Regions from separate parts of the Vescimonas sp. genome, predicted to be linked through region 3. Evidence: predicted binding sites of a transcription regulator. Region 3 holds the regulator's gene; each other region holds the start of a gene.
The links. The regulator HrcA, encoded in region 3, represses chaperone genes, less so after heat shock. The targets are predictions, from matches to a motif close to TGTTAGCACTCNNNNNNNNNGAGTGCTAACA.

Region 1: a site for HrcA is predicted at 7,928-7,958, ahead of ACZM22_RS05955 (Hsp20/alpha crystallin family protein). Genes of this name have one in related genera too.
Region 2: a site for HrcA is predicted at 1,170-1,200, ahead of ACZM22_RS09375 (co-chaperone GroES). Genes of this name have one in related genera too.

The regions. Positions count from the first base shown of each region.
Region 1 is NZ_DBLZXX010000005.1:82,796-93,097, reverse strand. Features, by position in the region: gene ACZM22_RS05995 (glutamate-5-semialdehyde dehydrogenase) at 1-415, opposite strand, end outside; gene proB (glutamate 5-kinase) at 412-1,200, opposite strand; gene ACZM22_RS05985 (DUF2325 domain-containing protein) at 1,387-1,677, shown strand; gene ACZM22_RS05980 (flavodoxin family protein) at 1,782-2,402, shown strand; gene ACZM22_RS05975 (alpha-hydroxy-acid oxidizing protein) at 2,481-3,500, shown strand; gene ACZM22_RS05970 (MATE family efflux transporter) at 3,566-4,906, shown strand; gene ACZM22_RS05965 (HAD family hydrolase) at 4,954-5,646, opposite strand; gene ACZM22_RS05960 (MATE family efflux transporter) at 5,935-7,287, shown strand; gene ACZM22_RS05955 (Hsp20/alpha crystallin family protein) at 7,342-7,785, opposite strand; gene ftsH (ATP-dependent zinc metalloprotease FtsH) at 8,117-9,937, shown strand; gene ACZM22_RS05945 (TrmH family RNA methyltransferase) at 9,956-10,302, shown strand, end outside.
Region 2 is NZ_DBLZXX010000019.1:3,870-14,171, forward strand. Features, by position in the region: gene groL (chaperonin GroEL) at 1-665, opposite strand, end outside; gene ACZM22_RS09375 (co-chaperone GroES) at 838-1,122, opposite strand; gene ACZM22_RS09380 (diacylglycerol/lipid kinase family protein) at 1,273-2,214, opposite strand; gene ACZM22_RS09385 (THUMP domain-containing class I SAM-dependent RNA methyltransferase) at 2,347-3,462, opposite strand; gene ACZM22_RS09390 (NfeD family protein) at 3,703-4,533, shown strand; gene ACZM22_RS09395 (SPFH domain-containing protein) at 4,664-5,581, shown strand; gene ACZM22_RS09400 (DUF6440 family protein) at 5,588-5,791, shown strand; gene ACZM22_RS09405 (hypothetical protein) at 5,810-6,175, shown strand; gene ACZM22_RS09410 (magnesium transporter CorA family protein) at 6,216-7,223, shown strand; gene ACZM22_RS09415 (hypothetical protein) at 7,242-7,394, shown strand; gene ACZM22_RS09420 (ribonuclease J) at 7,489-9,147, opposite strand; gene ACZM22_RS09425 (DHH family phosphoesterase) at 9,593-10,302, shown strand, end outside.
Region 3 is NZ_DBLZXX010000001.1:71,272-81,573, forward strand. Features, by position in the region: gene ACZM22_RS00335 (ROK family protein) at 1-696, opposite strand, end outside; gene ACZM22_RS00340 (Gfo/Idh/MocA family protein) at 773-1,807, opposite strand; gene ACZM22_RS00345 (4'-phosphopantetheinyl transferase family protein) at 1,908-2,480, opposite strand; gene ACZM22_RS00350 (hypothetical protein) at 2,945-4,123, shown strand; gene ACZM22_RS00355 (carboxypeptidase M32) at 4,167-5,669, opposite strand; gene ACZM22_RS00360 (AI-2E family transporter) at 5,817-6,962, shown strand; gene hrcA (heat-inducible transcriptional repressor HrcA) at 7,116-8,156, shown strand; gene grpE (nucleotide exchange factor GrpE) at 8,153-8,725, shown strand; gene ACZM22_RS00375 (PspC domain-containing protein) at 8,739-8,930, shown strand; gene dnaK (molecular chaperone DnaK) at 8,984-10,302, shown strand, end outside.

The sequences.
Region 1 (10,302 bases), on a different contig from region 3:
CGTTGCCGCTCTTGACAGCCAGTGCCGCGGCGTCTGAGGTGACGTTGGGGCGGCTCTCGTAGATGATGGCCACCAAACCCAGAGGCACCTGCACCTTGGTGATGGTCATGCCGTTGGGGCGGGTAAACTGCGCCAGCGTGCGCCCGGTGTGATCCGGCAGCGCCGCGGCGGCGCGGACGCCGTCGGCCATAGCGCGGATGCGGCCCTCGTCCAGCCGCAGGCGGTCCAGCATCACGGCGGAAATGTGCCCCTCCGCGTCCGCCATGTCCTGCGCGTTGGCGGCCAGAATGGCGGGGGTGCTCTCCTCCAGCGCATCGGCCATAGCCAGCAGCAGCCGGTTTTTCTCCTCCGCAGGCGCGGCGCTCAGCGCCGGCCACGCGGCCTTTGTCTTTTGCAGAAGCTCGATCGTGGTCATACAGCAGCCCTTCCTGTCAAAAATCTGGTGCCCGCAGGGCGGCCCGCGGCGATATCATACAGCACCTCCGGCTTGCTGCCGTTGGCGATGACCATCTCGCAGCCCGCCTCCGTGGCGATGGCGGCGGCCCGCAGCTTGGTGATCATGCCGCCGGTGCCCAAGCCGGTGCTGCTGTCCTCCGCCAGGGTGAACAGCTCGTCGTCCACCCGCTCCACCGTGGGGATCAGGCGGGCATCGGGATGGCGGCGGGGATCCTTGTCGTACAGCCCGTCGATGTCCGACAGCAGCACCAGCAGGTCCGCGCCGATGGCGGCGGCCACGATGGCCGACAGGCTGTCGTTCTCGCCGATGGTGTTCTCCACGCCGATCTCGTCGGTGGCCACGGCGTCGTTCTCGTTGATGATGGGCAGCGCCCCCAGCTCCAGCAGGCGGGACAGCGTGCTGCGGACATTGCGGCTGCGCTGCTCGCTTTTGATGTCCTCGCCGGTCAGCAGCAGCTGGGCTACGGTGTGGCTGTACTCCGTGAACTGCTTGTCGTAGGTATACATCAGCTCGCACTGGCCCACGGCGGCAGCCGCCTGCTTACTGGGCATGTCCGCCGGACGGCCCGGGAGATTCAGCTTCCCCACACCCATGCCGATGGCGCCGGAGGACACCAGAATGATCTCATGCCCCGCATTTTTCAGATCGCTCAGCACCCTGCACAGCCGCTCCATCCGCTGGATGTTCAGCCGCCCCGTGGCGTGCGCCAGCGTGGAGGTCCCCACTTTTACAACGATACGCATACCGCTGCCCCCTTCCGGCCCCTGCGGGCCTGTGTTTTTGCACATTATATTTCATCGACTTGCAAAATGCAAGAGACCCTGTTTCAGGACCATAAAAAATATGTCTTGCATTCTGCGGTAAAGTCTGGTATGATAGTCGCGGTTAGAGTAATCTAACTAAATTTCAAATTGAAGGAGGCGGCGTGTATGAGCGTTGTCATATTGGGTGGAAATGAGTGCATGGAGCGCCGCTATAAGGAGCTTTGCGGCGCGTACCAGTGTCAGGCCAAGGTGCTGACCAAGCCCTCCGGCGGGCTGAAGAACAAGCTGGGGCGGCCGGACCTGATGATCTTTTTCACCAATACCATGTCCCACAAGCTGGTGCAGGGCGCCCTCAGTGAGCTGAAGGGCAGCAGCACCATCATTGAGAGATGCCACACCAGCTCCCTGTCGGCGCTGCGGGGCATTCTGGAGAAATACGCGGTGCAGGAGGCGTGAGCCGCCTGCGCAAAACGACACTGCGGAGGTTTTCCCCTCCGCGGTGTTGCTTTTTGCGGGAAATGTGCTATAATGGCCGCGAAATTATCCAAGGAGGTGCGGTAATGAAGGCATTACTCATCAACGGCAGCCCCCATCCCAAGGGCTGCACCTACACGGCGCTGGAGGAGCTGGCCCGCACGCTGGAGGACGAGGGCATCGAAACCGAGATCGTGCAGGCCGGCGGCAGAGTCGTCTGCGGCTGTACCGGCTGCGGCGCCTGCCGCAAGCTGGGAAAGTGCGTGTACGACGATGCGGTGAACGAGACGTCTCCCAAGCTGCTGGAGGCAGACGCGCTGGTCATCGGCGCGCCGGTACACTATGCCTCCCCCGCCGGGGACGCCATCTCCTTTATGGACCGGCTGTTTTACAGCGCCGGCATCCGGAACCTGACCATGAAGGTGGGCGCGGCGGTGGTGTCCTGCCGCCGCGGCGGCAACACCTCCAGCTTCGATGTGCTGAACAAGTATTTCACCATCGCCGGGATGCCCATCGCCAGCAGCCAGTACTGGAACATGGTGTACGGCAATACACCGGAGGAGGTGCGCCAGGACAGGGAGGGCCTCCAGACCATGCGGACGCTGGGACGGAACATGGCGTTCCTCATGAAGGCCATCCAGCTGGGCAAGACACAGTACGGTCTGCCCCAGCCGGAGCCTCCCCAGGTCACCAGCTTCCACCACTGAGAAAAACTCGGAGTTGCTTTTTCCCGCCGTCGGAGTACAATGGCGGTACTACACATTTGAAACCGGAGGTACACTTTCATGACATATCAGGAGATCCTGAACAACGCCCGCACCTGTATGGGTCCCTACTGCAAGTCCTGTCCCACCTGCAACGGCATGGCCTGCAAAAACACCATCCCCGGCCCCGGAGCCAAGGGCATCGGCACCGGCTTCATCCGCAACTACCAGAAGTGGCAGGAGCTGTGCGTCAACATGGACACCATCTGTGAGAACAAGCCCGTGGACACGTCCTACGATTTCTTCGGCAAGAAGGTCGTGCTGCCGGTGTTCGCCGCGCCGGTGGGCGCCATGCAGCTGCACTACGGCGACAAGTATGACGATCTGACGTATAACGACATTCTGGTGACCGCCTGCGCCGCCGCAGGTATCGCCGCCTTCACCGGCGACGGCATCAATCCCGCCGTCATGGAGGGTGCGGCCGAGGCCCTGAAGAAAAACAGCGGCTGCGGCGTGCCCACGGTAAAGCCCTGGAATATGGCGCTGGTGGAGGAAAAAATGGCGCTGGCCAAGGCCGCCGATCCCATCGCCATCGCCATGGACATCGACGCGGCGGGCCTGCCGTTCCTGAAAAACATGACGCCTCCCGCCGGCAGCAAGACCGTGGATGAGCTGCGGCAGATCGCGGAAAAGGCCGGTAAGCCTTTCATCCTCAAGGGCATCATGACGGTGAACGGCGCGAAAAAGGCATTGGAGGCCGGCGCCAGCGGCATCGTGGTCAGCAACCACGGCGGTCGTGTGCTGGACCAGTGCCCCGCCACGGCGGAGGTGCTGCCCGCCATCGCAGACGCTGTGGGCGGCAAAATGACCATTCTGGTGGACGGCGGCATCCGCTCCGGCATGGACGTGTTCAAGGCGCTGGCGCTGGGTGCGGACGCGGTCCTCATCGGCCGTCCCTTCGTGAACATGGTGTACGGCGGCGGCTTCGAGGGCGTGCAGGTCTACGTGGACAAGCTGAAGGCCGAGCTGGCCGACACCATGGCCATGTGCAGCGCTCACTGTCTGGCGGACATCAAGCGCTCCATGCTCTACGGCTATTGAGCCGGCACAACAACGATGAAGGACGGGAGCCTGCGGCCCCCGTCCTTTCCTGACGAGGAGTTTTTATGTATCGGGACATGACCCGCGGCGGCATCACCCGCAGCCTGCTGCTGTTCGCGCTGCCCATGATGGTGGGAAGCCTTCTCCAGCAGCTGTATAATGTAGCGGACACTCTCATCGTGGGGCGTGCGCTGGGCCGCGACGCCCTGGCAGCGGTGGGCTCCGCCTTCACGCTGATGACGTTCCTGACCTCCGTGTTTCTGGGGCTGGCCATGGGCGCAGGGGCACTGTTCTCCATCTATCTGGGCCGGAAGGACATGGCGTCTCTGCATCGGGCGGCGGCGCTGGCCCTCTGCCTCATCGGCGGGGTGACGGCGGCGGTGACGGCGCTGGTATACGTCCTGCTGGACCCCATCCTGCGGTTTTTGCAGGTGCCCGATTCGCTGTACGGCGACATGGCCGGTTATCTGCGCATCATTTTTGTAGGGCTGGCGGCCACGTTCCTCTATAACTTCTTCGCCTGCCTGCTGCGCTCGGCGGGCAACTCCGCCGCACCGCTGTGGTTTCTGGGCGGCGCGGCCCTGCTGAACGTGGGGCTGGACCTGCTGTTCGTACTGGTGCTGCGGTGGGGCGTGTCCGGCGCGGCAGCGGCCACGGTGATCGCCCAGTACGCTGCGGGGCTGGGGCTGACGATCTATGCCCTGCTGCGCTGCCGCCACATGCTGCCGCGGCGGGCGGACTTCCGGTTCGACCGGCATATCCTGCGGGAGCTGATGGATCTGTCGCTGCTGACCTGCGCGCAGCAGTCGGCCATGAACTTCGGCATCCTGCTGATACAGCGTCTGGTGGACAGCTTCGGGCCGGTGGTGATGGCGGCCTTTGCCGCCGCCGTGAAGATCGACGCTTTTGCCTACCTGCCGGTGCAGGAGTTCGGCAACGCCTTCTCCACCTTCTCGGCCCAGAACTACGGCGCGGGGCAGTCCGACCGGCTGCGGCAGGGCCTGCGGCAGGCCACGGCGGTGAGCGCCGCCTTCTCCTGCGCCGCAGCGGCGCTGGTGGTGGTATTCGCCCGGCCGCTGATGGGTCTTTTCGTTCAGGCGGGCGATACGGAGGTCATCGCCTGCGGCGTCCGCTACCTCCGCATTGAGGGCACGTTCTACGCCGGTATCGGCTGCCTGTTCCTGTTGTACGGCTTTTACCGCGCCGTGCAGCGGCCCGGCATGAGCGTGGTGCTGACAGTCGTCTCCCTGGGCACCCGCGTGGCTCTGGCCTACGCCCTGGCGGGGCCGGTGGGCGAAGTGGGCATCTGGGCCGCCATCCCCATCGGCTGGTTCCTGGCGGACGCCGCCGGATACGGCTATTACCTGCGGCACCGTAAGGCGCTGCTGACTCCGAGAGCGCAATAAAACGAGGCGCATGCCAATGGCATGCGCCTCGTTCGTCTGTTCGCAGCTTATTGCAGCAGCGCGGGGATGTCCCGCAGGTCCTCCGCCGTCACGTCCACGCTGTCATTGGCGGGCGCGGCCCCCGGACGGCGGTAGTACACGGTCTTCAGTCCGCACCCCCTGCCGCCGGCCATGTCGGAGGTCAAAGAGTCGCCGATGATGGCGGTATCCTCCGGCAGGATAGGCGTCTCACGGCCCTCGTTGACCTGCCGGAACGCCTCATCGAAAAAGAGCTTCGACGGCTTGGACGCGCCGATGCGCTCGGAGATGAAGAACCAGTCGAAGAAGTCCTTCATACCCGCCAGAGCCAGCCGGTGGAGCTGCTGCTCATAGGGGCCGTTGCTGGCGGCGGCCAGCAGATACCTGCCCCGCAGTGCCTCCAGCAGCTCCCGCGCCCCGTTCACGGGGATGGCGCTCTCGTGCAGGGCGGTGCGGAAATATTTCTCGAACACCACGCCGTCGAAGTCCATGTCCAGCGCGGCGAACACGTTGTTCCACCGGATCTTCTCCAGCTCCGGAAACGTCAGGGTGCCCTCCTCGATCTGCCGCCAGAGCTTGTTGTTCTCGCGGTGGAACACATCGTACATCCACGGCTCGTAGGGCCGCAGGCCGAAGTGGGCGAAGCCCTCCTCCATGGTCCGGCGGATGTAGGCGTCAAAATCCAGCAGGGTGTTGTCGATGTCGATCAGAACCAGCTTCATAGCGCTCTCCTTTTCTTTTCGCTGTTTTCAGGATAGCACATCCCACCCTTCTCCGCAAGATGCAGGCGAAAATTTCAAAAACCGGCACATCAGCGCCGCAAAAATCCACCTCTTTTCCCGTATGTGGGTACATTCTGCACAATCGGCCCCGTTTTTTCATCGGAAAGTCTGTTGGTAAATATGCTTGCTTTGCCCCCGCGCCGGTGATATACTCTGCTCTTGCAGCCATATAAAGAAACTGGTGCGCTTTATATAAAAAAAGGAACATTTGGGAGTGAGGAAAGCCGTATGAAAAGCATTGAGATGACCAGCGGGTCTCTGTGGAAAAATATTCTGCTGTTCAGCCTGCCGCTGATGCTGACCCAGGTGCTGGAGGTGCTGTTCAACCTCAGCGACGTGGCCATCGCCGGTAAATATGCCTATAATACCTATGTGGCGCTGGGCGCCGTGGGCTCCACCACCACGCTGGTGTCCCTGTTCACCGGCCTGCTCATCGGCATGGGCGCCGGTGTCAATGTGTCGGTGGCCCGCTGGCTGGGCATCGGCGACAGTGAGAACGTGGAGCGCACCACCCACTCCTCCCTGCTGATCTGTACGGGTGCAGGCGTGCTGGTGTGCCTGATCTGCGCGTTCTTTGCCGAGCCTATGCTGCGCCTGCTGAACACCAAGGAGGAGTTCCTTCCCGGCGCCGTGCTGTACCTGCGTATTTATGCGCTGGGCCTGCCCGGCATCGGCATCTACAACTGCGGCAACGGTATCCTCAGCGCCACCGGCGATACCAAGCGCCCCCTGATCTACCTATCCGTGGCCGGTGTGCTGAACGTCATTCTGAATCTGGTATTCGTCATCGGCTGCCGGATGTCCGCCGAGGGCGTGGCCATCGCCAGCGCCATTGCCCAGTGGGTATCCGCCGTCCTGATCGTCGTCCACCTGCTGCGGCGGAAGGACGCCTGCCGCCTGAGCATGCGGCAGCTGCGGCTCCACAAGGCGGCGGTCAAGCGCATCCTGATGATCGGCGTCCCCTCCGGCCTGCAGAACGCCATCTTCGCCCTGGCCAACCTGTTCGTGCAGGCGGGTCTGAACTCCTTCGACGAGATCACCGTCTCCGGCGCGGCTGCCGCCGCCAACGCCGATACTCTGGTGTTCAACATGATGGCGGCGTTCTACACCGCCTGCGCCAGCTTCGTCAGCCGCAACTGGGGCGCGGGCCATAAGGAGCGTATCCTTAAGAGCTATCACATCTGCATGCTGTACGGCATCTTCACCGGCGCCATTTTTGGCGCGATGATGCTGCTGTTCGGACGGCAGTTCCTGTCCCTGTTCGCCAACGAGCCCGCCGTCATCGACGCCGGCATGGACCGTCTGCGGATCATGGCTTTCTCCTACGCCATAGCCCCGCTGATGGACAACAGCATCGCCGCCTCCCGCGGCATCGGCAAGAGCATCATCCCCACCATCGTGGTCATCATGGGCTCCTGCGTGTTCCGCGTGGTGTGGATCTACACGGTGTTCGCCTACTTCCACACAGTGCCGTCTCTGTACCTGCTGTATATCTTCTCCTGGTTCATCACCGGCGTGGCGGAGTTCTTCTACTTCCGCATCAGCTACAAAAAGAACATCGTGGCCGAGCAGATCTGGTAAAAGCGCAAAAAGAATGACCCGCCGAGGCGGGTCATTCTTTTTTGCCTGTTCACGTCAGCCGATGGTGACGCTGGTATTCTTGGGCAGCTGCTTCTTGGCCTCCTTGGGGATGGACAGCTGCAGGATGCCGTTTTCAAACTTGGCGGTGACATCCTCGGGCTCCACACCATCGCCCACGTAGAACGTGCGGCTGCAAGCGCCGGCGCAGCGCTCCTGACGGATGTACTTGCCCTTCTTATCGGTCTGATCCTTGTCCAGGCCCTTGGCAGCCTGGATGGTCAGATAGCCGTTCTTCAGCTCCACGTTCACCTCGTCCTTGGTGAAGCCCGGCAGGTCCACATCCAGCTCGTAGGTACCCTCCGTCTCGCGGACATCGGTCTTCATCAGGTTCTTGGCGTGCTTGCCGTACAGCGGGTCGCGGCCCTGAGGCACCATCATGCCAAACGGATCAGAAAAGAAATCATCAAACAGGTTCTCACCAAAAATGCTGGGCAACATATGTCATACCTCCATTCGTATCGCGGCGGACCGGGTGGCCGCCGCCCACTATATTACCCTCATTGTATCAACAGTTCCAAACCTCTCCGGCGGGGCCGCTTGCTCGCCCCTCTCTCAAGGTTCGGCTTCATTATAGCGCCGATTTTAGCACTGTCAATAGGAGAGTGCTAATGTTCACAAAAGTAGCAAAGTCTGTTCACAAAATATGCAATAAGTCCCGGATACGCCGGTGTTCAGGAAAAATTTACAGGTTTTTCCGCTGTGCCCTTTGACTTTACAGTACGGCGCGGCTATAATACTTTGAATAATACGTCTGCAAGGAGGCGCTTGTATGAGAGAGGTCAAGACCCCCAAGAAGCCTTTGCTCTACTACTACATTATCGCGATGCTGGTGCTGCTGCTGTTCAACCTGCTGGCTATGCCCTGGCTGACGGAGCACCAGATCCGTGAGGTGGACTACAATACCTTTATCACCATGACGGAGCAGAAAGAGATCGGGCAGGTGGAGATACAGGAGCAGAGCAACCGCATCCTGTTCACCGGCAAGGACAACAAGACCATCTATAAAACGGCCATCGTCCCCGATGACGGGCTGGTGCAGCGTCTGCTGGACGCGGGCATTTCCACCACCGGCGAGGAGGTGGAGCAGACCTCCCTGCTGATGAGCATTCTGGGCTGGGTGCTGCCGCTGATCCTCTTTATCGGCATCGGCCAGCTCATTTCCCGCAATATGGTGAAGAAAATGGGCGGAGACGGCAACTCCATGATGTTCGGCATGGGCAAGTCCAATGCCAAGGTCTACGTCCAGTCCTCCGAGGGCATCCGCTTTGCCGATGTGGCCGGTGAGGACGAGGCCAAGGAGAACCTTCAGGAGGTCGTAAACTACCTCCACGACCCCACCAAGTACAAAGAGATCGGCGCATCCATGCCCAAGGGCATCCTGCTGGTGGGCCCTCCGGGCACCGGTAAGACCATGCTGGCCAAGGCCGTGGCCGGTGAGTCCAACGTGCCGTTCTTCTCCATCTCCGGCTCCGAGTTCGTGGAAATGTTTGTGGGCATGGGCGCTTCCAAGGTGCGTGACCTGTTTACCCAGGCCAAGGAGAAGGCCCCCTGCATCGTGTTCATCGATGAGATCGACGCCATCGGCCAGAAGCGCAGCGGCGGCCAGTACGGCGGCAATGACGAGCGGGAGCAGACCCTGAACCAGCTGCTCACCGAGATGGACGGCTTTGAGGGCAACAACGGCGTCATCATTCTGGCGGCCACCAACCGCCCCGAGTCTCTGGACCCCGCGCTGACCCGTCCGGGCCGCTTCGACCGCCGCGTGCCGGTGGAGCTGCCGGATCTGAAGGGCCGCGAGGATATTCTGAAGGTCCACGCCAAGAAGATCAAAATCGCCGAGGATGTGGACTTCAACAAGGTGGCCCGCATGGCCTCCGGCGCTTCCGGTGCAGAGCTGGCCAACATCGTCAATGAGGCCGCCCTCCGCGCCGTCCGTGACGGACGCCGCTTCGCTACCCAGGCGGACCTGGAGGAGAGCATTGAGGTGGTCATCGCCGGCTATCAGAAGAAGAACGCCATCATGACCGACCATGAGAAGAAGGTCGTGTCCTACCACGAGATCGGCCACGCGCTGGTGGCGGCCCTGCAGACCCACTCCGCGCCGGTGCAGAAGATCACCATCGTGCCCCGCACCTCCGGCGCGCTGGGCTACACCATGCAGGTGGAGGAGGGCAACCATTATCTGATGACCAAGGAGGAGATGGAGAACAAGATCGCTACCCTCACCGGCGGCCGTGCCGCCGAGGAGACGGTGTTCGGCTCCATCACCACCGGTGCCTCCAACGACATTGAGCAGGCCACCAAGCTGGCCCGCGCCATGATCACCCGCTACGGCATGAGCGATGATTTCGGCATGGTGGCGCTGGAGGCCGTGACCAACCAGTATCTGGGCGGCGACACGTCCCTGGCCTGCTCCGCCGATACCCAGACGAAGATCGACCAGCAGGTGGTAGCTCTGGTGAAGCAGCAGCACGAGAAGGCGCTGAAGATCCTCACCGATAACCGCGGCAAGCTGGACGAGCTGGCCAAGCATCTGTATGAAAAGGAGACCATCACCGGCGAGGAGTTCATGCGCATCCTCAACGCCTGACGGAGGAAGGAGACCCCCATGGCCCGCACCATCGAGATCACCGATTTTGCTGCGCCGGAGCTGGATGTTTATGCCCGCGCTACGGAAAACCAGCTGGTAAACCGCGCAGACCCCGCCAACGCGTTGTTCATTGCCGAAAGCCCGCTGGTCATCGGGCGGGCGCTGGACGCGGGCTGCCAGCCGGTGTCGTTCCTCATGGAGCCCCAGCACATTTCCGGCAAGGGCGCGGAAATCCTGGCCCGCTGCGATGCGGACATTCCCGTCTATACCGCGCCGCTGGAGGTACTGACGCAGCTCACCGGTTTCCACCTGACACGCGGCATGCTGTGCGCCATGCGGCGGCCGGCACTGCCCTCCGTGGCGGA
Region 2 (10,302 bases), on a different contig from region 3:
TCGGTGATGAGGATATAGGGATCGTCCACGACGGCTTCCATCTTCTCCATGTCGGTGGCCATGTAGGGGGTGATATAGCCGCGGTCGAACATCATGCCCTCGACCACCTCACTGTACGTCTCGGCGGTCTTGGACTCCTCGATGGTGATAACGCCGTCGGCAGAGACCTTCTCCATGGCCTCGGCAATGAGCTTGCCGATGTTCTCGTCACCGGAGGACACGGTGCCCACGCGGGCGATGTCGGCGGTGCCGTTGACCTTCTGGCTCTGCTCCTTGATGGCGGCCACGGCGGCGTCCACGGCCTTGGCCATGCCCTTCTTCATGACGATGGGGTTGGCGCCTGCGGCCAGGTTCTTCAGACCCTCGTGGATCATGGCCTGAGCCAGCAGGGTAGCGGTGGTGGTGCCGTCACCGGCCACATCGTTGGTCTTGGTGGACACCTCGCGCACCAGCTGTGCGCCCATGTTCTCAAACGGGTCGTCCAGCTCGATCTCCTTGGCGATGGACACGCCGTCGTTGGTGATCAGGGGCGTACCGAACTTCTTATCCAGCACCACGTTGCGGCCCTTGGGACCCAGCGTGACCTTTACGGTATCGGCCAGCTGATTGACACCGGCCTCCAGAGCCTTGCGGGCCTCGTCCCCGCGCTTGATGATCTTAGACATAAAATTGCCTCCCATTCTGAATGAATAAATCAACGGGTCCTATTGATTTTTGCCGCGGCGTGAACGTGGCAAAAATACATTGACCCAGCCGCCCTGGGCGGCGTTCGCCAGTGACCGATGTCAGCTGGCGGTGGGGGATCGAAAGGGGGAGCCTGCTCCCCCTTTCAGGGAATTACTCCACGATGGCCAGGATGTCGCTCTGCTTGACGATGATATACTCCACGTCCTCCAGCGTCACCTTGGTGCCGGCGTACTTGTCGGTGATGACCTTATCGCCGGCCTTCACGGACATCACCACGGTCTTACCGTCCACGGTGCCGCCGGGGCCCACGGAAATGACCTCTGCCACAGAGGGCTTCTCCTTGGCGGAACCGGTGAGGATGATGCCGCCCTTGGTGGTCTCCTCCGGTTCGGTCATCTTCAGCACCACGCGGTCAGCAAGCGGTGTCAGTTTCATAGCTGCTTCCTCCTTTTATATACTCAATATTGAAAAAACAAAGTCACCGTTAGCACTCAAATACATTGAGTGCTAACGGTGCTTATCATACCACACTATTCGGGATTTGCAAGGGGGAAACGGGAAAAATTTGAAAAATTCACAAATTGTTCAACTCAGGCCCCTGGCGCGGGCAGTGCGGTTGCAGCTGCATCCGGCGGGGCCGAAGAAATTCAGCTTTTTGTCGGACAGCTTGATGGTCACGTCCCGGTTCACCACGCTCTCGCCGTCCAGACAGGTGACGATGTCCGGCTTCTCCGAGTGGATATGGATGACCTGGGGGGTGTAGCACTGGGCGTAGTCGGGGAACTTGTGGTAGTTGCCCTTGGAATAGGGCCCCACAAACTTCAGGAACGTCCGGCGGTTCACCTCCCTGACCACCAGCGTGTTCAGTACGCCGTCGTCCATCCGCGCCTCGGCCACGGGCATGAACCCGCCGCCGTAGTACCGGCCGTTGCACACCGCCACCAGAGACCAGTCGCCCTCCATCACCGTATCGTCCAGCGACACGGTCCAGTGGGAGCCGATGCCCTTGAACAGGAAGTTCACCGCCAGCGAGTAGATATAGCTGCTCTTGCCGTCCAGCAGGGGGCTCTCACTGTATTTATGTACGTCTGCGGCCACCCGGGCGTCGATGCCGGAGCATGCGATGGTCAGGGCGATACGTCCGTTGACATCAATGGCGTCCATGGGGAACTGGGGGCCGTCCCACAGATTTTCGGCGTCGCGGAATTTGTCCAGATCGTCGCCGAAGTTTTTCAGGAAGTCATTGCCGGTGCCCACGGGGATCACGGTCATGGACGCGTTGTCGTAGCCGATAATGCCGTTGGCCACCTCGTTGGCGGTGCCGTCACCGCCGCAGGCGTAGAACCGCAGCTCCTCACCGCTGTCGCACAGCCGCTGGGCGATCTCTGTGGCGTGCCCCTGCTTCTTGGTCAGGATGCACTGCACATCCAGATCATGCTTTGTCCGCAGGGCCTCTGCCATGTCGTATATCTTCTGACGGCTGTCAGTTTTGCCCGCCGTAGGATTGATGATGAAAACGTGCTTCATCGGAAAACGCCTCCTCCAATAAACTGTCTGGGGAAAACTTTAAGATTTTCTTAGTATTGTAGCATGGCCGCAGAAAAGAAAGTGAACAAATTGAAAATTAACACTTTCTTTACGCGACCTCTTTTTTCGCAGTCATACGTTTCCATAGAAGAACACGTCGCATTTTATCATGCCGTTATAGAGCTTGCGTCTTTTATCCGCCGGCCGCCCGAAGGCCCGCTCGAACTCCGTGTGACTGCTGAGCACCAGCGTGCGCCACCCCTCCGGCAGTGTCCGCCATACCCTGCCCAGCATGCGGTACAGTTCTTCCGCCTCCTGCCGCTCCATCAGCCGCTCGCCGTAGGGCGGGTTGGTCACCAGCTGGCCGTACCGGCTGTCCCGCCGGAACTTGGCGGCGTCCGCCACCTCAAACCGCACGCAGTCGTCCACTCCGGCTTTGCGGGCGTTGTCCCGGGCGATGTCCACGGCGCGGGGATCGATGTCGCCGCCCCAGATGTCGTACTGCCCGTGGAACTCCTTGTCCTGGGCCTCGTCCGCCGCGTTCATCCACGCCTCCGCCGGCAGGAAGGCCCACCGCTGGGAATCGAACCGCCGGTCCAGTCCGGGAGCGCGGTTTTTGGCGATAAGCGCCGCCTCGATGGGGATGGTGCCGCTGCCGCAGAACGGGTCGCAGAACGGGTCCCGCCCCCGATAGCGGCTGAGCGTCACCAGCGCCGCCGCCAGCGTTTCCCGCAGCGGCGCCTCTACGCCCACGGCGCGGTAGCCCCGCTTATAAAGCCCCTCGCCGGAGGTGTCCAGACAGATGGCGGCCTCGTCCTTGAAGATGGAGAACCGTACCTGGTACTTCACGCCCGTCTCCGGAAACTGCTCCAGCCCGTAGGCCGCCTTCATCCGCTCCACCATGGCCTTCTTGATGATGCTCTGGCAGGCGGATACCGCGTGGAGCTGGGAGGAGATGGCGTAGCCCTTCACGGGGAACGCCGCGTCACGGGGCAGATAATCCTCCCACGGGATGGCCCGCACGCCCTGAAACAGCTCCTCAAAGCTGCGGGCGGGAAACTGCCCCAGCACCATCATTACCCGGGCGCCGCAGCGCAGGTTGATGTTCAGCCGCGCGCAGTCCGCCGCCGTGCCGCGGCACAGGATGCGCCCGTTCTCCGCCTGCACGTCCTGCAAGCCCAGACGCTTCACCTCATCGGCCACCAGCTTCTCCAGCCCCAGCAGGCAGGGTATCATATATGTCACCATGTTCGGCGTACCTCGTTCATTCAGATTCGTATCCAACAGTATACCCGACTTTTCGCTGCGGCGCAACCCGAACTGCGTGGAAAATCCCTATGGCTTTTCCGGCGCAAATCGGCTATAATAGGGAATGTAAACTTCAGGTTGCGCGGTCTGGTATGAAAAATGGCCGGCGCAACTTCAAGGTGCTGGACAAAAATCGCCCATGTGCTACACTGTCGGCAAGAGGAACGGAGGAACGAGCGTATGTCATTTGGAGAGCAGCTGTCATCGGTGCGCCGCCGCAGCGGCCTGACCCAGGAGCAGTTTGCCGAGCAGCTGCAGGTGTCCCGCCAGGCGGTGAGCAAGTGGGAGTCTGGCAGGGGTTATCCGGAGATGGAGAAGATATTGTATATCTGCAACCGCTATCAGGTGTCCATTGCCGACATGTTCGCCGAGGAGGCGCCGCCTCCGGCGCAGCCCGCCGTACCGGACACTCCGCCGGAGACGCCGCAGCAGCCCCTGCCGCGGGAGACGCTGCACAATGCCTTCTCCGCCTTCCTCACCAATCTGTCCCCGAAAAACAAGTGGCTGGCCGCAGGGGTCCTGCTGGGCATCGGAGCGCTCAGTGGTCTCATCGGCCTCTGTCTGAAAGGAGGAAGCACGGATATGTCCACTGCTATCTGGATCGCCGCCATCATCATCTTCGGCGTGGTGGAAGCGGTCACGGCGGGCCTGACGTCCATCTGGTTTGTGCTGGGCAGCATGGCGGGCCTCGTCGCCGCCGTCTGCAACGGCCCCATCTGGCTCCAGGTGACGCTGTTCTTTGTGGTGTCCATCGTGGCGCTGGCCGCCACCCGTCCGCTGGTGACGAAGCTGATGAAAAAGGACATCAAGCCTACCAATGCCGACCGCGTGCTGGGCGGCTCGGCCCGGGTCACGGAGCGCATCGACAACGATGTGCCCACCGGCGCCGTCTACATAGATGGTAAGACCTGGTCTGCCCGCAGCAGCACCGGGGAGATCATCGAGCCTGACGCCATGGTCCGCGTGATCCGCATGGAGGGCGTCAAGCTGTACGTGGAAAAGGAGGCGTAAATGCCCTATTTTCTAAGGGGCCTTTTAGTGGTCCTGGCCTTTGTCGTCACCCGCATCATCCACCTGACCCGCAAGAACAAGAAGGAAAAGCACACCAAAAAAGAGAAGAAGAAATAAGGAGGAAACGCATATGCCGTACAACATCCCTGGCACCATCGCCATCATCGTTCTGGTGATCATCATTCTGGTGGTCATCGTCAGCTGCATCAACGTGGTCCAGCAGTCCAAGGCCTACGTGGTGGAGCGCCTCGGCGCCTTCCACAGCGTTTGGGGCGTGGGTCTGCACTTCAAGCTGCCGTTCATCGAGCGCGTGGTGAAGAAGATCAGCCTGAAGGAGCAGGTGGCCGACTTCGATCCCCAGCCCGTCATCACCAAGGATAATGTCACCATGCAGATCGATACCGTCATCTACTTCCAGATCACCGACCCCAAGCTCTACACCTATGGCGTGGAGTACCCCATGAGCGCCATCGAGAACCTGACGGCCACCACCCTGCGCAATATCATCGGCGAGCTGGAGCTGGACCAGAGCCTCACCAGCCGCGATACCATCAACGCCAAGATGCGCTCCATTCTGGACGAGGCCACCGACCCATGGGGCATCAAGGTCAACCGCGTGGAGCTGAAGAACATCCTGCCGCCCCGCGAGATCCAGAACGCCATGGAAAAGCAGATGAAGGCCGAGCGCGAGCGCCGCGAGTCCATTCTGCAGGCCGAGGGCGAGAAGGCCAGCAAGGTGCTGATCGCCGAGGGCGAGAAGCAGTCCGTCCTGCTGCAGGCTGACGCCGCCAAGCAGGCCAAGATCATGGCCGCCGAGGCCGAGGCCCAGTCCATCCTGAAGGTGCAGCAGGCCATGGCCGACTCCATGCGGCTGCTGAACGAGAACGCCCCCAACGATCAGGTCATCAAGCTCAAGGCGCTGGAGGCGCTGGAGAAGGTGGCCGACGGCAAGGCCACGAAGCTCATCATCCCCAGCGAGATCCAGGGCCTGGCGGGCCTGGCCGCCAGCGCCAAGACCATCCTGTCCGATGATAAGCCGGAGGCGTAAGGCGCTATGGCCAAGAAAGAAACCGACCGCTTCGTGAAGGTGCTGGACGAGAGCGGGATCATCACCTGCAACGAAATTTGGGCCGACACCCAAACGGGTGTGCAGTATCTCTATCACGCCAGCGGCAATTCCGGCGGCCTGACCGTCCTGGTGGACAGCGAGGGCAAGCCCCTCCTGTACCGCAAGTCCCCCGACGCCCCTGAGTTCTGACGGAGAAAGGAGCGGGAAATGGCCATTCTTGCGAAGGAGTGTCCCCTGTGCGGCGGGAAGATGATGCCGCCGCGCTGCGCCAGCTATCTGACCACGGTGGATGACCCCGGCCTGCCCATCATGGAGCGGCACATGAAGGTGCTGATCTACACCTGCGAGACGTGCCGGTATGTGGCCATGTTTGCGCCGCCGTCGCCGCTGGAGGAATTTGAAAAGCGGCAGGCGGAGGAGCAGGCCATCACCGACCCGGTGGAGAGGTTCATATATAACTTCCGGGAGTATTCCGACGAGAAGCTGCAGCAGGTCATCGACGGAAGGGGATACGTGCCGGAGGCGAAGAAGGCGGCCAAGCAGCTGCTGTACCGCCGACGGTATGGGGAATAGAACACAAAAAGTAACCGTCAAAGCTATCCGGAGGAGACGTATGCGCCGCAAAATCGTCGCGGCGCTGCCCTGCGGGACGCGAGGGCGCACTGCCCTGCTGTCCTGCAAGCCTGAACCTGAAAAGGAGCTGAGATATCCCATGTACTATCTCTTTGCCGGCGGCTTGCAGCCCCAATCCGCCCCACCGGCGGACGGACGGGGCGTGCTGGCCATCCTTACGCCGCAGGAGACCCACACCGCGGCGCTGCCCGCCGGGCTGTCCGTGCCAACTGCGCCTGCCGACCCGCATGAGTCTCAGTTTTGCTGGCTGCACATCGACCGCACCGGCGTCACCGGCCACCTGCGCACGCCGCCGCGTTCCAATCAGCCTGCCCGCCGTCTGGGCTTCACGTGGGCGGGCGGAGGTCTGGCGGTGGTGGACCACGACAAGGCGGCAGCGGACTGCGCCGCCCGCCTGACGGAGCAGGGCGCGCCGCTGCCGGACAGCCCGGACAGCTTTCTGGTGGCGCTGCTGCTGTACCTGATCCGGGACGACCTGCGCTACATCCAGCAGCTGGAGACGCGGCTGACCGATCTGGAGCAAGCGGTGCTGGACAACGACACGGGACGGTTTCTCCACCGGATGAGCGTGATCCGCAAGGAACTGAACCGTACCAACCGCTACTATGCGCAGCTGTGCGACTTCGCCTCCAGCCTGCTGGAGGACGCGGAGGAGCAGCTCTCCGGTCACAGCAAGAAGCGGCTGAATCACTTTCTGCGGAAGGTGGAGAACCTGCGGGGCGAGACGCGGATGCTCCACGAATACGCCACCCAGATCAGCAGCGAGTATCAGGCGCAGGTAGACATCGACCAGAACCGGGTGATGAAGGTGCTGACCATCGTCACCGCCATCTTCCTGCCTCTGTCCCTCATCGCGGGGTGGTACGGCATGAACTTCCCCAACATGCCCCTGCTGGGCTGGCGCTATGGTTACATCACGGTGGCGGCGGTGTCGGCGCTGGTGGTGGCGCTTCTGATCTGGTATTTCAAACGGAAGAAGTGGTTCTGAGCCGGAAATTTCTTCATCATGAAGAGCAAAACCGGAAATAAACGGGAATTAACCGGAAGTAAATCGGAAATAAATACGGTTGTTGCTGCACAAAAATTGGAGGAAATTTCCAGTTCTATCCCTGAAGCGGCAGTTCGCCGCCATGACCAAAAGTTCCCTCCCAAAACATGAGAAACAGGTCTCTGTGCCGATGCGGCACAGAGACCTGTTTTTCACGCTTATACAAAATATCGGGAATCCACGGATGCAGGAAAATTCCAGATATTTACAGCTTCGTCACCATGGGGATGATCATGGGACTGCGCTTGGTGGTCTTGTAGAGATAGCTGGACACGGCGGAGCGGACAGCGCGGCACACGTCGCCGTCGTCCCGGCGCTTCTTGGCGGACATGCCGTCCACGGTGTCGGTGGCAATGCGGCTCAGAGTGTCCAACAGCTCCTCGGACTCCTTGACGTACACAAAGCCGCGGGTCACGATCTCCGGCGGGCACAGCAGCTGGTGGTCGTGGCTGGACATGGGCAGCACGATGACCACCATACCGTCCTCAGCCAGCAGCTTGCGGTCGTTGAGGACCACAGCTCCCACCTCACCTACGCCGCTGCCGTCCACAAAGACCTCGCCGGAGGGAACGCTGGTCTCGCACTTGATGTGCTTGGTGGTCAGCTCAATGACGGAGCCGTTCTCGGCCACCACGATGTTGTTGGGGTGCATGCCCATGCTCTCTGCCACGCGCTTGTGGATCTGGAGCATGCGCTGCTCGCCGTGGAGGGGGATGAAGAATTTGGGCCGTGTCAGGGCGTGGATGATCTTCAGCTCCTCCTGACAGGCGTGGCCGGAGACGTGGAGCATGTCGGCCTTGTCGTAGACCACGTCGGCGCCCTTGCGGAACAGCTCATTGATGACGCGGCCCACCGTCACCTCGTTGCCGGGGATGGCGCTGGCGGAGATGATGACCTTGTCGCCGGGGCCCACATCCACCTGCTTGTGGGTGGAGAAGGCCATGCGGTACAGGGCGCTCATCTCCTCGCCCTGAGAGCCGGTGGTGACGATGACCTGCTGATTCAGGGGCAGGCCCTTGATGCGGTTGATGTCCATCAGGGTGTTCTTGGGCACCTTCATATAGCCGAGCTCCGTGGAGACCTTCATAATGTTCTCCATGCTGCGGCCGGTGACGGCTACCTTGCGGCCGCAGGCCGCCGCGGCGTCCAGCACCTGCTGGATGCGGTGGACGTTGCTGGCGAAGGTGGTGACGATGATGCGCTTGGTGCAGCCGGTGAACTGCCGTATGAACGTGGCACCCACGGCCTTTTCACTCAGGGTGTAGCCGGGACGCTCCACATTGGTGGAGTCGGCAAGCAGCGCCAGAACGCCCTGCTTACCCAGCTCGCCGAAGCGGGCCAGATCGATGACCTCGCCGTCGATGGGCGTGGAGTCGATCTTGAAGTCGCCGGTGTGAACGATGGTGCCCATCCGCGTATGGATGGCGAAGGCCGCCGAGTCGGCGATGGAGTGGTTCACATGGAGGAACTCCACCTGGAACTTGCCGGCCTTCACAGTCTGGCCCGCCTCCACGGTGATGAGCTTGGTGGAGTTCAGCAGTCCATGCTCCTGCAGCTTCAGCTTGATGAGCCCGGCGGTAAAGCGGGTGCAGTAGATGGGGGTGTTGATCTGCTTGAGGACGTAGGGAATGGCACCGATGTGGTCCTCGTGCCCGTGGGTGATGAACATGCCCCGCAGGCGGCTGTGGTTCTTCACCAGATAGCTGACGTCGGGGATGACGCAGTCGATGCCGTACATATCGTCCCCGGGGAAGGCCATGCCGCAGTCCACGACGATGATCTCGCCGCCGTACTCATAGGCGGTCATGTTCTTGCCGATCTCATTGAGACCGCCCAGAGGAATGATTTTCAGTTTTTCTGCCATAAATGTCGATTACTCCTTTGCTTTTTCACAGATACCGCACAGCCGCCGGACATGGAAAAATGGCCGCAGCAAAACAAAGGCGGTCCGCCGCGCCGCCGGCCCTGCATCGCCGGAGGGGGAGCGGAGTATCGCCCAGCCGCTGTGTGGATGGTCACGGGGAAAAGTCCCCTTGTTTTGTCTATATGATCGCAGGCGCGCGCTCTGCGAAACGACCAAAAAATACGCACAATTTTCTGTGCTTTTTACAAAGTATACCACACATTTTCCTGTTTGTACACCCCCAACTTGCCGACAGGTTCCGACAGGGCGCGCAGCAGGCGCGGCGGAGACGGAAACTGACGGGATTTTCCAAAAGCACCTATTGTCCCAACGGGAATTGTGTGCTATAATCAATTCCTATATTAAATTGGAGACGTATTCCCATCAAAAGGGAGGAGGACGCCCTTTGAGTAAAAAGATCATTCGCGGGTTCCGCACGAATATGGCACTATACAGCCTGTGCCTGCTGGCCTTCGTTATCGTGACCATTCCGGTCGAGCCGCTGCTGGCGGCGGGGGAGGCCCTGGCGGCCGTGGTGGTGCTGCTGCTGGGAAACCGGCGCAACAAGATGGCCCAGGCCTCGGTACGGCAGTACATGGACCGCGTATCTGGCGGCATGGATTCCGCCCGTTCCAGCAACATGCTGTACGCCCCGCTGCCCATGCTGGTGTTCGATGTGAACACCGGCGAGGTGCTGTGGAGCAACGATATGTTCATGCAGCTCACCAGCCAGAAGGAGAAGATCTTCGAGATGCTGGTGGACACTGTGGTGCCGGATTTCAGCTATCGCTGGCTGCTGGAGGGCAAGCGGGAGTATCCGGAGCTGTTCCCCTGGAACGGCCGGATCTATCGGGTGTTCGGCTCTCTGAGCCATCCGGAGGAGATGGAGCGGGACCAGACCCCTCTGGCCACCACGTACTGGATGGACGTTACGGACAGTGAGGAGATGCGCCAGACGCTGGAGCTGACCCGCCCGCTGGTGGCCATCCTGATGGTGGACAACTACGAGGAGCTGATGAAGGCCTGCCCCGAGAGCAAGCGCTCGGCGGTGCTGGCGGCGCTGGAGGAGAAGCTGAACGACTGGGCCGCAGGCTCCGGCGGACTGCTGCTGAGCTA
Region 3 (10,302 bases):
CAGCACCGCTTTGGCGGCGGCGTCGCCGTCGTCGGCGGCGTCGAACACGTCGCGGCCCGTCAGAGCGGGATAGCGGTTCAGCAGGGAGTCGGGATGGGACGCGGCGGCCTCCTTGCCCTGACGGATCAGGGCGGTGGCGGAGGCATACGCCTCCCAGCAGCCGCTGCGGCCGCAGGTGCAGGGCTGGCCGTCCAGCACCAGCAGGCTGTGGCCCACCTCGCCGCCGGCGCCGCCCAGTCCGGAGACGATCTGGCCGTCCACGATGATGCCGCCGCCCACGCCGGTGCCCAGGGTGATGAGCACCATGTTGCGGCAGCCCACGGCGGCACCCGCCACCGTCTCCGCCAGCGCGGCGCAGTTGGCGTCGTTGCTGAGGCGGGCGGGCAGGCCGAAGTGCTCCGTCAGCATACGGCACACCGGCACATCGAACCAGCCCAGGTTATAGGCGCAGACCACCACGCCCCGCTGGGGGTCGCAGGTACCCGGGGCGCCCACACCGATGGAGGCGCAGTCCCGGGCCGTCAGGCCCGCCTTGTCCAGTGCCAGCTCCACGGCGCGGCACATGTCCGCCACCACCTGCTCCGCCGGACGGCCGGCTCCGGCGGGGACGCTGGCCTCCGAGATCAGGTGATAGCCGCTGTCCACCACGCCCACGGCGATGTTGGTTCCGCCCAGATCAATGCCGATGCGATACATAAGGATACTCCCTTTCATGTGTGATATAGAAAACGGCGGGGCGGGCTGTCTGCCCGCCCCGCAATGGTGCGTTTGCTCAGAAGTGGGTGACAAAGTCGCTGTTTACCGCCACAGTGCGGCTGATGTTGGAGGAATTGATGCTGGCGAAGATGGTGCGCATCACCGTCAGCGCCTCCCGTCCGGAGACCTCCGGTTCGCGGTCGTGGACCAGTGCGTCCACGAACTCGTCGATGACGCCGGTGCCGTTGTGGGGCACATCAAGGTTGTAGCTGGTGGTGTTGCCCTCCAGATCGCTGACTGTGATGGGGGCAGAAGCCTCGTTGTAGATCAGCATAATGCCCTTGGTGCCGTACAGGCAGGTAGACTGGCACTCGTTGCCGTAGATGGTCCAGCTGGCCGCCATGGTGCCCAGCGCGCCGCCGGACATCCGCAGGATACACAGGGCGTTGTCGTCCACGCCGATGAGGTTCCCCTCGCTGTCGCGCTTGTTCAGCGTCACCACCTTGGCGGTGGTCTCGATGACCTTCTGGCCCAGCAGGTATTGGATCAGATCCACCTTGTGGATGCCCATATCGGACAGAGCGCCCAGCGCCGCCTTGTTTTTATCGAAGAACCAGGTGCCCTCGTCCACGGACCAGCCCTCGGGGCCGGCGTTGCCCAGCACGGCGCGGAATGTGATGACATCGCCGATGACGCCGCTGTCCAGCAGCTGCTTGGCCCGGCGGTGCACCGGATCGAAGCGCATGTTGTGGCCCACCATCAGGTGACGGCCATTGCGCTCCGCCGCAGCTACCATGGACTCGCACTCCGCCAGCGTCACGGCCATGGGCTTTTCGCACAGGACGTGCTTGCCGGCGTACAGCGCCGCCGTGGAGATCTCCGCGTGGCTGCGGTTTTCCACGCAGATGGACACGGCGTCCACATCGTCGCGGTTCAGCAGGTCAAAGTAGCTGTCGCACACCACGCCGCCATATTGGGCGGCCATCTCCTCGGCGCGGGCCCGATTCTTGTCGTGATAGGCTACCACCTGGGCATTGGGGTTCGCTGCGTACTCGGGCAGATGGCGCACCTGCGCGATCTTGCCGCAGCCGATGATACCAACTCGAATCATACAAAAGCTCCTCCTCTACTGTTCTCGTAAATCATCCTCGTCTAAATTATAACAAATTCAGGGGCAGGTGAAAAGCCTTTTTTCGCAAATTGCAGAAAATTTAACCAAGACGCAGGGCCGTGGTCAGGGCGCAGCCCCTCTGCATGACGTGATCCAGCACCACGCCCCGGGGCAGGGCCAGGCGGCTGAGAGCCAGCAGGGGGCCCTTGCCCGTCAGCTTGAACAGGGCCTCCTTGGCGGTCCAGGTCTCCCAGAAACGGGCGCAGTCGCCATCGTCGCCCACGCGGATGTAGGCCATCTCCGCCTCGGAGCAGACGCGGCGCATGAATTTCTCGTCCGCAGAGCGGACCACCTCCACATCCACGCCTACCGGCACATCGGCGATGGCGCAGACGGCGTAGGGCCCGGAATGGCTGACGGAAACGTAGACGCCCACGGCGTCCACGGTGGGCTTGCCCATCTCATCCCAGCGCAGGGGGACCTCCCCCTCGCCGCAGCCCAGGCGCTGCGCCAGCAGGCGGCGGGCCAGCAGCTCACCGGCCACGGTGCGCCTGCGGTCGTCCTCGCCGGCGATGTCGTTGACGCGGCGGCGGCGCTCCTCATCCATCATGGCCACGGTATGGGCCATGGTATCCGTGTCCAGCGTGCGGATGTCGTACCAAAGAAGTTCCATGTTTCCCTCTCCTCCCGATCATTCATTTTTGAGTTGAGTATAACACAACACCGCAGAAGATACCAGTATTTTATGCGCTTGCTTTTACGGAAAGAAAGAGGTACACTGTCACTGTATGGAATTACGGTGTGGATACACATACATCATATATACCATCGGTTGACAAGGGCAGACACGGTTTTGACGGGCAGAAATACGCCCATACGGCGTCAAGTCCCTTGACAATACGGCAGTATTCTCTACGGGCCTTTCCTTGTCTGGACGCATTTCTGCTCCGGCAAAACTGTCCGCATCTGCCAGCGATGGATATTCGAGCGATTTTTGGCTTTTGAGACGCAGGCGGGCGAGCGCCCGCCAAGGCGAAAAGGACAAAAAGCGACGGAAAGACGCGCTGGCAGGCGTGTTTGCCCTTGTTAACCGATGGTATCATATGGATATAATACGCTTGCTCAGGAGGAGCAGTTATGGTTTCTATTGTAGAAGTGACCACGAAGGCGCAGCTGCGCCGGTTCGTGGATTATCCCAATCAGCTGTACCGCGGCGTGCCGCAGTTCGTGCCCGCCACGTATGGCGACGACCTGTCCGACTGGGACCGTCAGAAAAATCCGGCGTTCTCCTACTGCGACGCGCGGTGCTGGCTGGCGGAACGGGACGGGGAGATCGTGGGGCGCATCGGCGCCATCCGCAGCCGCAAGGCCAATGAAAAGTGGGGCACCAACCGGATGCGGTTCACCCAGGTGGACTTTATCGACGATCCTGAGGTATCCGCTGCGCTGTTCGCCGCCGTGGAGGACTGGGCACGGGAGCTGGGCTGCACCGCGGTGCATGGGCCGCTGGGCTTCACCGACATGGACCGTGAGGGCATGCTGGTGGAGGGCTTCGACCGCCGCAGCTGCTTCTTTACATACTATAATCACCCCTACTACATCGACCACATGGCGGCGCTGGGCTACGTGAAGGACGTGGACTGGATCGAGGAGCTCATCACCGTGCCCACCGACGAGAAAACCATCCAGCGGTGGGAGAAGCTGTCGGACTTCGTGCTCAAGCGCAACCATCTGCACATCGTGGAGCCCAAGAGCCGGCTGGCGTATCTGCCGCTGCTGAAGCCGTTTTTCGACCTGGTGAACGTGGCCTACGCCCCGCTGTACGGCACGGTGGATCTGACGGATGAACAGATCAAAAAGTATGCTTCCAAATTCGCGCCGCTGATCAACCCCCACACCACCTGTTTCGTCATGGATAAGAACGACCGGATGGTCGCCTTCGGCGTAGGCGCACCCAGTCTGGCCACCGCCATGCAGAAGCACAGGGGACGGCTGTTCCCCACCGGCTGGATGGACGTGCTGAAATCCTTCCGGAAAAACGATACCATAGACCTGCTGCTCATCGCCGTGCATCCGGACTACCAGTCCCGTGGCGTCAACGCCGTCATCCTCAGCAAGACCATGAAGGGCTGCCTGAAGATGGGCATCAAGCAGGCGGAGACCGGCCCCATGCTGGAGATGAACGACAAGGTGCAGTCCCAGTGGAAGGACTTCCAAACGGAGCAGCACAAGCGCCGCCGGTGCTTCATCAAGGAACTGATCCCTGCCGCCGCAGAGGCGGAGACGGAGAATGCCCCCGCCGGAGCCGCCGTATAAAGGAAAAAAGGGAACGCGCACGATGTGCGCGTTCCCTTTTGTCTTATGACAGGCCGTAGACCTCGGTGAACTTCTTCTCCAGATAGGCCACGTAGCAGTCGGGGTCGAACTTGCCGCAGACCGATTCGAACAGGGCCACGGGGTCCTTCATGCAGCCATGCTTCCAGATCCTGTCCTCCAGCCAGTTGTTGATGGGGGTCAGGTCGCCGGAGCGCACCACGGCGTCCACGTCCAGATCCTTGGACATCTCCTGGAGGTACTGGGCGCCGTAGGCCGAGCCGATGGCGTAGGAGGGGAAGTAGCCGATGTTGCCGTTGGCCCAGTGGGAGTCCTGCAGTACGCCCTGCCGGTCGTCGGGCACATCAATGCCCAGATATTCCTTATAGAGGCGGTTCCATTCGGCGGGCAGATCGTGGGCGGTGAGGGACCCGTCGAACATGCGCTTTTCCAGCTCGTAGCGCACCATGATGTGCAGGCAATAGGTCAGCTCGTCGGCCTCGGTGCGGATGAGGGAGGGCTCGGACTTGTTGATCATACGGTAGAAGTCGTCCTCCGTCACATGGTCCAGACGTGGGGCGAAGTGCTCCTTCAGCCACGGATAGATGATGGAGCAGAAGGCGCGGCTTCGGCCGATGATGTTCTCGTAGAAGCGGGACTGGCTCTCGTGGATGCCCATGGAGACGCCGGCGCCCAGATTGCTGCGGGCCAGCTCCCTGCCGGTGTGCAGCTCGTACAGGGCGTGGCCGCCCTCGTGGATCACGGAGAACAGGGAGGAGGCCACCATGTCGGCGTGGTAGTGGGTGGTGATGCGCACGTCGTCCCGGGAGAAGTTGATGGTGAAGGGGTGCTCCGTCTCGCCGATGGTGCAGTGGTTCCTGTCGATGCCCATGACATCCATGACGAAGTCGGAGAACTCCCGCTGGATGGGGATGGGGAAATCGGCGTGGAGCGGTGCGTCGTCCACCCGGTCGGCGTGGGCGGTGACGCGCTGGATCAGGGGCACCAGCTTTTGCCGCAGAGCGGCGAAAAATTCGTCGCAGGCGGCAATGGTCAGGCCCCGCTCATAGTTGTCCAGCATCGTCTCGTAGGGAGCCTTGTCCGGCTCCCAGTACAGGGCGAAGCGCTTCAGGGTGTCGAACATCTCCTGCAGATACGGCTCGAACAGGGCAAAATCATTGGTCTCTTTGGCGGTCTGCCACACATCGTCAGCCTTGATCGACAGACGCTGATAGGCCACGAACTCCTCCTCCGGGATGCGGCGGGTACGGTCATAGCTGCGCCAGTACTCCTCCACCTTGCGGCGGGTGACGGCGTCCAGCTCCTCCCGCGCAGCCATCAGGGTCTCCAGCATCTCCACCGTCTCCGGTGCAGTGGTGAGCTGATAGTCGATACGGCTCAGCTCCGCCGATGTGTCGCCGCGGACGGCGGCAGCGCCCTTGGGCGCCACGGTGACGCCGTCGTAGTACAAAAGGCCCATGGCGTGGCCCAGTGCAAAGCTGGTCTGTTCATAGGTTTTCAGCTTTTCCAATGCTTCGGTAACAGTCATGCGCATACCTCCTGTTTGTCATTTCTCTGATTATACCATCCGCAGCGGAAAGACACAAGCGGGGAAAAAGTATACAGAATCTTAATAGACTGCCGGCGGCAAACATGGTAGAATAGAGAAAATACGGTCAGAAAGGGCGGAGTACACTTGGAACTCAACAAAAAGACCATGCAGCGCATCATGCTGCTCATCACCTTTGCGGTGCTGCTGTTCTGGGGGCTTTACAACATCTCGGCAGTGACAAAGGTGCTGGGGAAGCTGCTGGATCTGCTGTCACCGCTGCTGCTGGGCATCTGCATCGCCTTTGTGCTGAACCTGATGATGGCGGCGCTGGAACGGCTGTGGGACCGTGCGCTGGCCAAATGGGACAGTCGGTGGAGCCGGAAGCTGAAGCGGCCCGTCTGTCTGGCGCTGACCATGGTGCTGTTCATCGGCATCATTTTCGCCATCTTCTTTATTCTTCTTCCCCGGTTGGAGGAGGCGGGCTCCACGCTGGTGGCCAACATCCCCACCTACGTGGCCCAGATCCAGGCGTGGTGGGAGAACCTCAGCGCCTTCGGGGCGGAGCACGGCGTGACCCTGCCGGAGCTGGCGCTGGACGCGGACAGCGTGAAGAACACCATCACCGGCTTTTTGCAGGAGAAGGGCGACAGCGTGGTGAACACCACGGTGAACATCACCGCCTCCATCGTGGGGGCGCTGGTGAACTTCCTGCTGGCGCTGGTGTTCTCCCTGTACCTGCTGGCCCAGAAGGAGACGCTCCTCGCCCAGTCCAGGCGGCTGCTGCGGCGCAGCCTGCCTCAGAAGGCGGCGGACCGGCTGCTGCGGCTGCTGAGCCTGAGCAACAACGCCTTTTCCAGCTTCGTCACCGGTCAGGTGACGGAGGCGTTCATTCTGGGCACCCTATGCTGTCTGGGCATGCTGATCCTGCGTCTGCCCTACGCCCTGCCGGTGTCGGTCATCATCGCGGCACTGTCGCTGATCCCCATCTTCGGCGCGTGGATCGGCGCGGCCACCGGCGCGTTCCTCATCGTGTTCCAGAGCCCCATCAAGGCCCTGACATTCCTGATCTTCCTGTTGATCCTGCAGCAGGTGGAGGGCAACCTCATCTATCCCAAGGTGGTGGGCAAGTCCGTGGGACTGCCCGGACTGTGGGTACTGGCCGCCGTCACCTTGGGCGGCGGGGCCTTCGGTGTGCTGGGCATGCTGCTGGGCGTGCCGGTGTGCTCCATCGTATACTCGCTGGTGCAGGAGTTCATCCGCGGCAAGCCGGCGGAGGAGTCCGCAAAATAAACCGTGCAATCAGAAGCGCTCCGCCTTCCGGCGGGGCGCTTTTTCCCGCGCCGTGTTTACAAATAATTAAAATAGCCCCTATTGACATTATCTGGGGAGGGTGGTAAACTGCGTTTAGCACTCGAAAAGCAGGAGTGCTAAACGGAGAAAGCTATGGAATTGACAGACCGCAAAAAGCAAATATTGAAGATCGTGGTGGAAAGCTACATCAACACCGCCGAGCCCGTGGGCTCCAAGGCCATCGTGGAACAGATGCCCGGCAAGATCAGCTCCGCCACCATCCGCAACGAGCTGGCGGATCTGGTGGAGATGGGCTATCTGGAGCAGCCCCACACCTCTGCGGGACGTGTGCCGTCGGCCAAGGGCTACCGGCTGTACGTCAACGAGCTGATGGAGCGCAAGGCTCTGTCGCCGGAGGAGACGGCCAAGATCAACGATGCCCTGTCCGGCCAGATGAAGCAGGTGGATCAGGTCATCAGTCAGGCCGGACAGATGGTATCCAGCTTTGTGGGCTACCCCACCTACGCCGTGGCCGATCACCGGACGGTCGCCACCGTGCAGCGGTTCGAGCTCATCTCCGTCAGCGAGAGCAGCTTTATCGCCGTGGTGATGCTGTCGGACAACCGCGTCAAGAGCCAGCTGATGCAGTTGGACCTGCCGGTGGACGCCGAGACGCTGCCGCAGCTGAGCCACCTGCTGAACACCCACTTTGTGGGGGCGGCGCCGGAACAGATGAATGCCACGCTGATGAGCCTGTCGGATCAGGTGTCGGGCCAGTGGTTCCTGCTTCTCAACCGCGTGACGGAATATGCCTGCACGCTGTTGGAGGAGACCCAGCACCAGCAGGTGTTTACCAACGGCGCCAGCCAGCTTCTGAAGTTTCCGGAATTTCGGGACATCGACAAGGCTCACGATCTCATGAGCTTCATGGTGGACAATAAGGAGGACCTTCCGGTGCCCCAGAGCGATGCGCCCATGCAGATCCTTATCGGGCCGGAAAACGTCAACGACGCCCTGAAGGAGAGCAGCGTGGTCATCGCCAGCTACGACATCGGGGACAACATGCGGGGTCTGGTGGGCGTTGTGGGCCCCACCCGCATGGATTACGCCGCTGTGGCGGCGCGGCTGAGCTACTTTGCAGAGAGCCTGAGCCGTATGTTTGGTAAAAAACAGCTACCGGAGGATATACAATGAGCGAAAAGGATAAGCAGAAAAAGAAGGCGTCCGCCGAAGAAACGGCGGCACAGGAGACGGTGGAACAGACTGCGGCGCCCGCTGAGGAGGCGGTGCAGGAGGAGACGTTCACCGTCACCAAGTCCCAGATGGAGCAGATGGAGCAGCTGGCCAAGGTGCTGGCCGATGCCAACGACAAGTACCTCCGTCTGGCGGCGGAATACGACAATTATCGCAAGCGCACCACCCGCGAAAAGGAAAACGTGTACGGTACGGCCAAAGCCGACACCATCAAGCCGTTTTTGGCGGTGCTGGACAATCTGGAGCGGGGCGTGCAGCAGTTTGAGGAGGGTGACGGCCACCGGCAGGGGCTGGAGATGATCTGCAAGCAGTTCATCGACGTGCTGGGCCAGATGGGCGTTACCGAGATCCCCGCGCTGGGGCAGCCCTTCGATCCGGAAAAGCACAACGCCGTGATGCACACGGAGGACGAGAGCGCCGGAGAGAACACCATCGTAGAGGTGTTCCAGAAGGGCTTCATGATCGGAGATAAGGTGCTGCGCTTCGCCATGGTGAAGGTGGCAAACTGAAAGGAGTATTTCCATGAACGAAAAGAAGCTGTATAAGAGCAGTACGGACAAGAAGCTGGCCGGCGTCTGCGGCGGCATCGCCGAGTATTTCAACATCGACTCCACGCTGGTGCGTCTGGGCTGGGTGCTGTTCAGCCTGCTGGGCGGCAGCGGCTTGCTGGCGTATATCATCGCGGCGCTGATTATGCCCGACCGGCCCTATTGATCTCTTAAACCCGTAAATAAATGAAATTAAGATAAATTCAGGAGGCAATCATTATGTCTAAAGTTATCGGTATCGACCTCGGTACGACCAATTCCTGCGTAGCCGTGATGGAAGGCGGCGAGGCAGTCGTTATCCCTAACGCGGAAGGCAACCGCACCACCCCGTCCGTGGTGGCGTTCAGCAAAACCGGTGAGCGTATGGTGGGTCAGGTGGCAAAGCGTCAGGCCATCACCAACCCCGACCGCACCATTTCCTCCATCAAGCGCGAGATGGGCACCGACCACCGCGTCTCTATCGACGGTAAGAGCTACACTCCCCAGGAGATCAGCGCCATGATCCTGCAGAAGCTGAAGGCTGACGCAGAGGCGTATCTGGGCAGCACCGTCACCGAGGCTGTCATCACCGTCCCCGCCTACTTCACCGACTCCCAGCGTCAGGCCACCAAGGACGCCGGCAAGATCGCCGGTCTGGACGTAAAGCGTATCATCAATGAGCCTACCGCCGCCGCGCTGGCCTATGGCGTGGACAAGGAGCAGGCCCAGAAGATCATGGTGTACGACCTGGGCGGCGGCACCTTCGATGTGTCCATTCTGGAGATCGACGACGGCGTCATCGAGGTGCTGGCCACCGCCGGCAACAACCGTCTGGGCGGCGACGACTTCGACCAGTGCATCATGAAGTATCTGGTCAGCGAGTTCAAGCGCACCGATGGCATCGACCTCAGCGGCGACAAGGTGGCCATGCAGCGTCTGAAGGAGGCCGCCGAGAAGGCCAAGATCGAGCTGTCCGGCGTCACCACCAGCAACATCAACCTGCCCTATATCACCGCCGACGCCACCGGCCCCAAGCATCTGGACGTGACGCTGACCCGCGCCAAGTTCAACGAGCTCACCGGCCATCTGGTGGACGCTACCATGGGTCCCGTGCGTCAGGCCATGTCTGATGCCGGTCTGAAGCCCTCTGACCTCGCCAAGGTGCTGATGGTGGGCGGCTCCAGCCGTATCCCCGCCGTGGTGGAGGCCGTGAAGAGCTTCACAGGCAGCGAGCCCTTCAAGGGCATCAACCCCGATGAATGCGTGGCCATGGGCGCGGCTCTGCAGGCCGGTGTGCTGACCGGCGACGTCAAGGGTCTGCTGCTGCTGGATGTCACCCCCCTGTCTCTGGGCATTGAGACCATGGGCGGTGTCTGCACCCGTCTGATCGAGCGCAACACCACCATCCCCGTCAAGAAGAGCCAGATCTTCTCCACCGCCGCCGACAACCAGACCTCCGTGGAGGTCAACGTGCTGCAGGGTGAGCGCGAGATGGCCGCCGCCAACAAGAGCCTGGGCCGCTTCCATCTGGACGGCATCGCTCCGGCACGCCGCGGCGT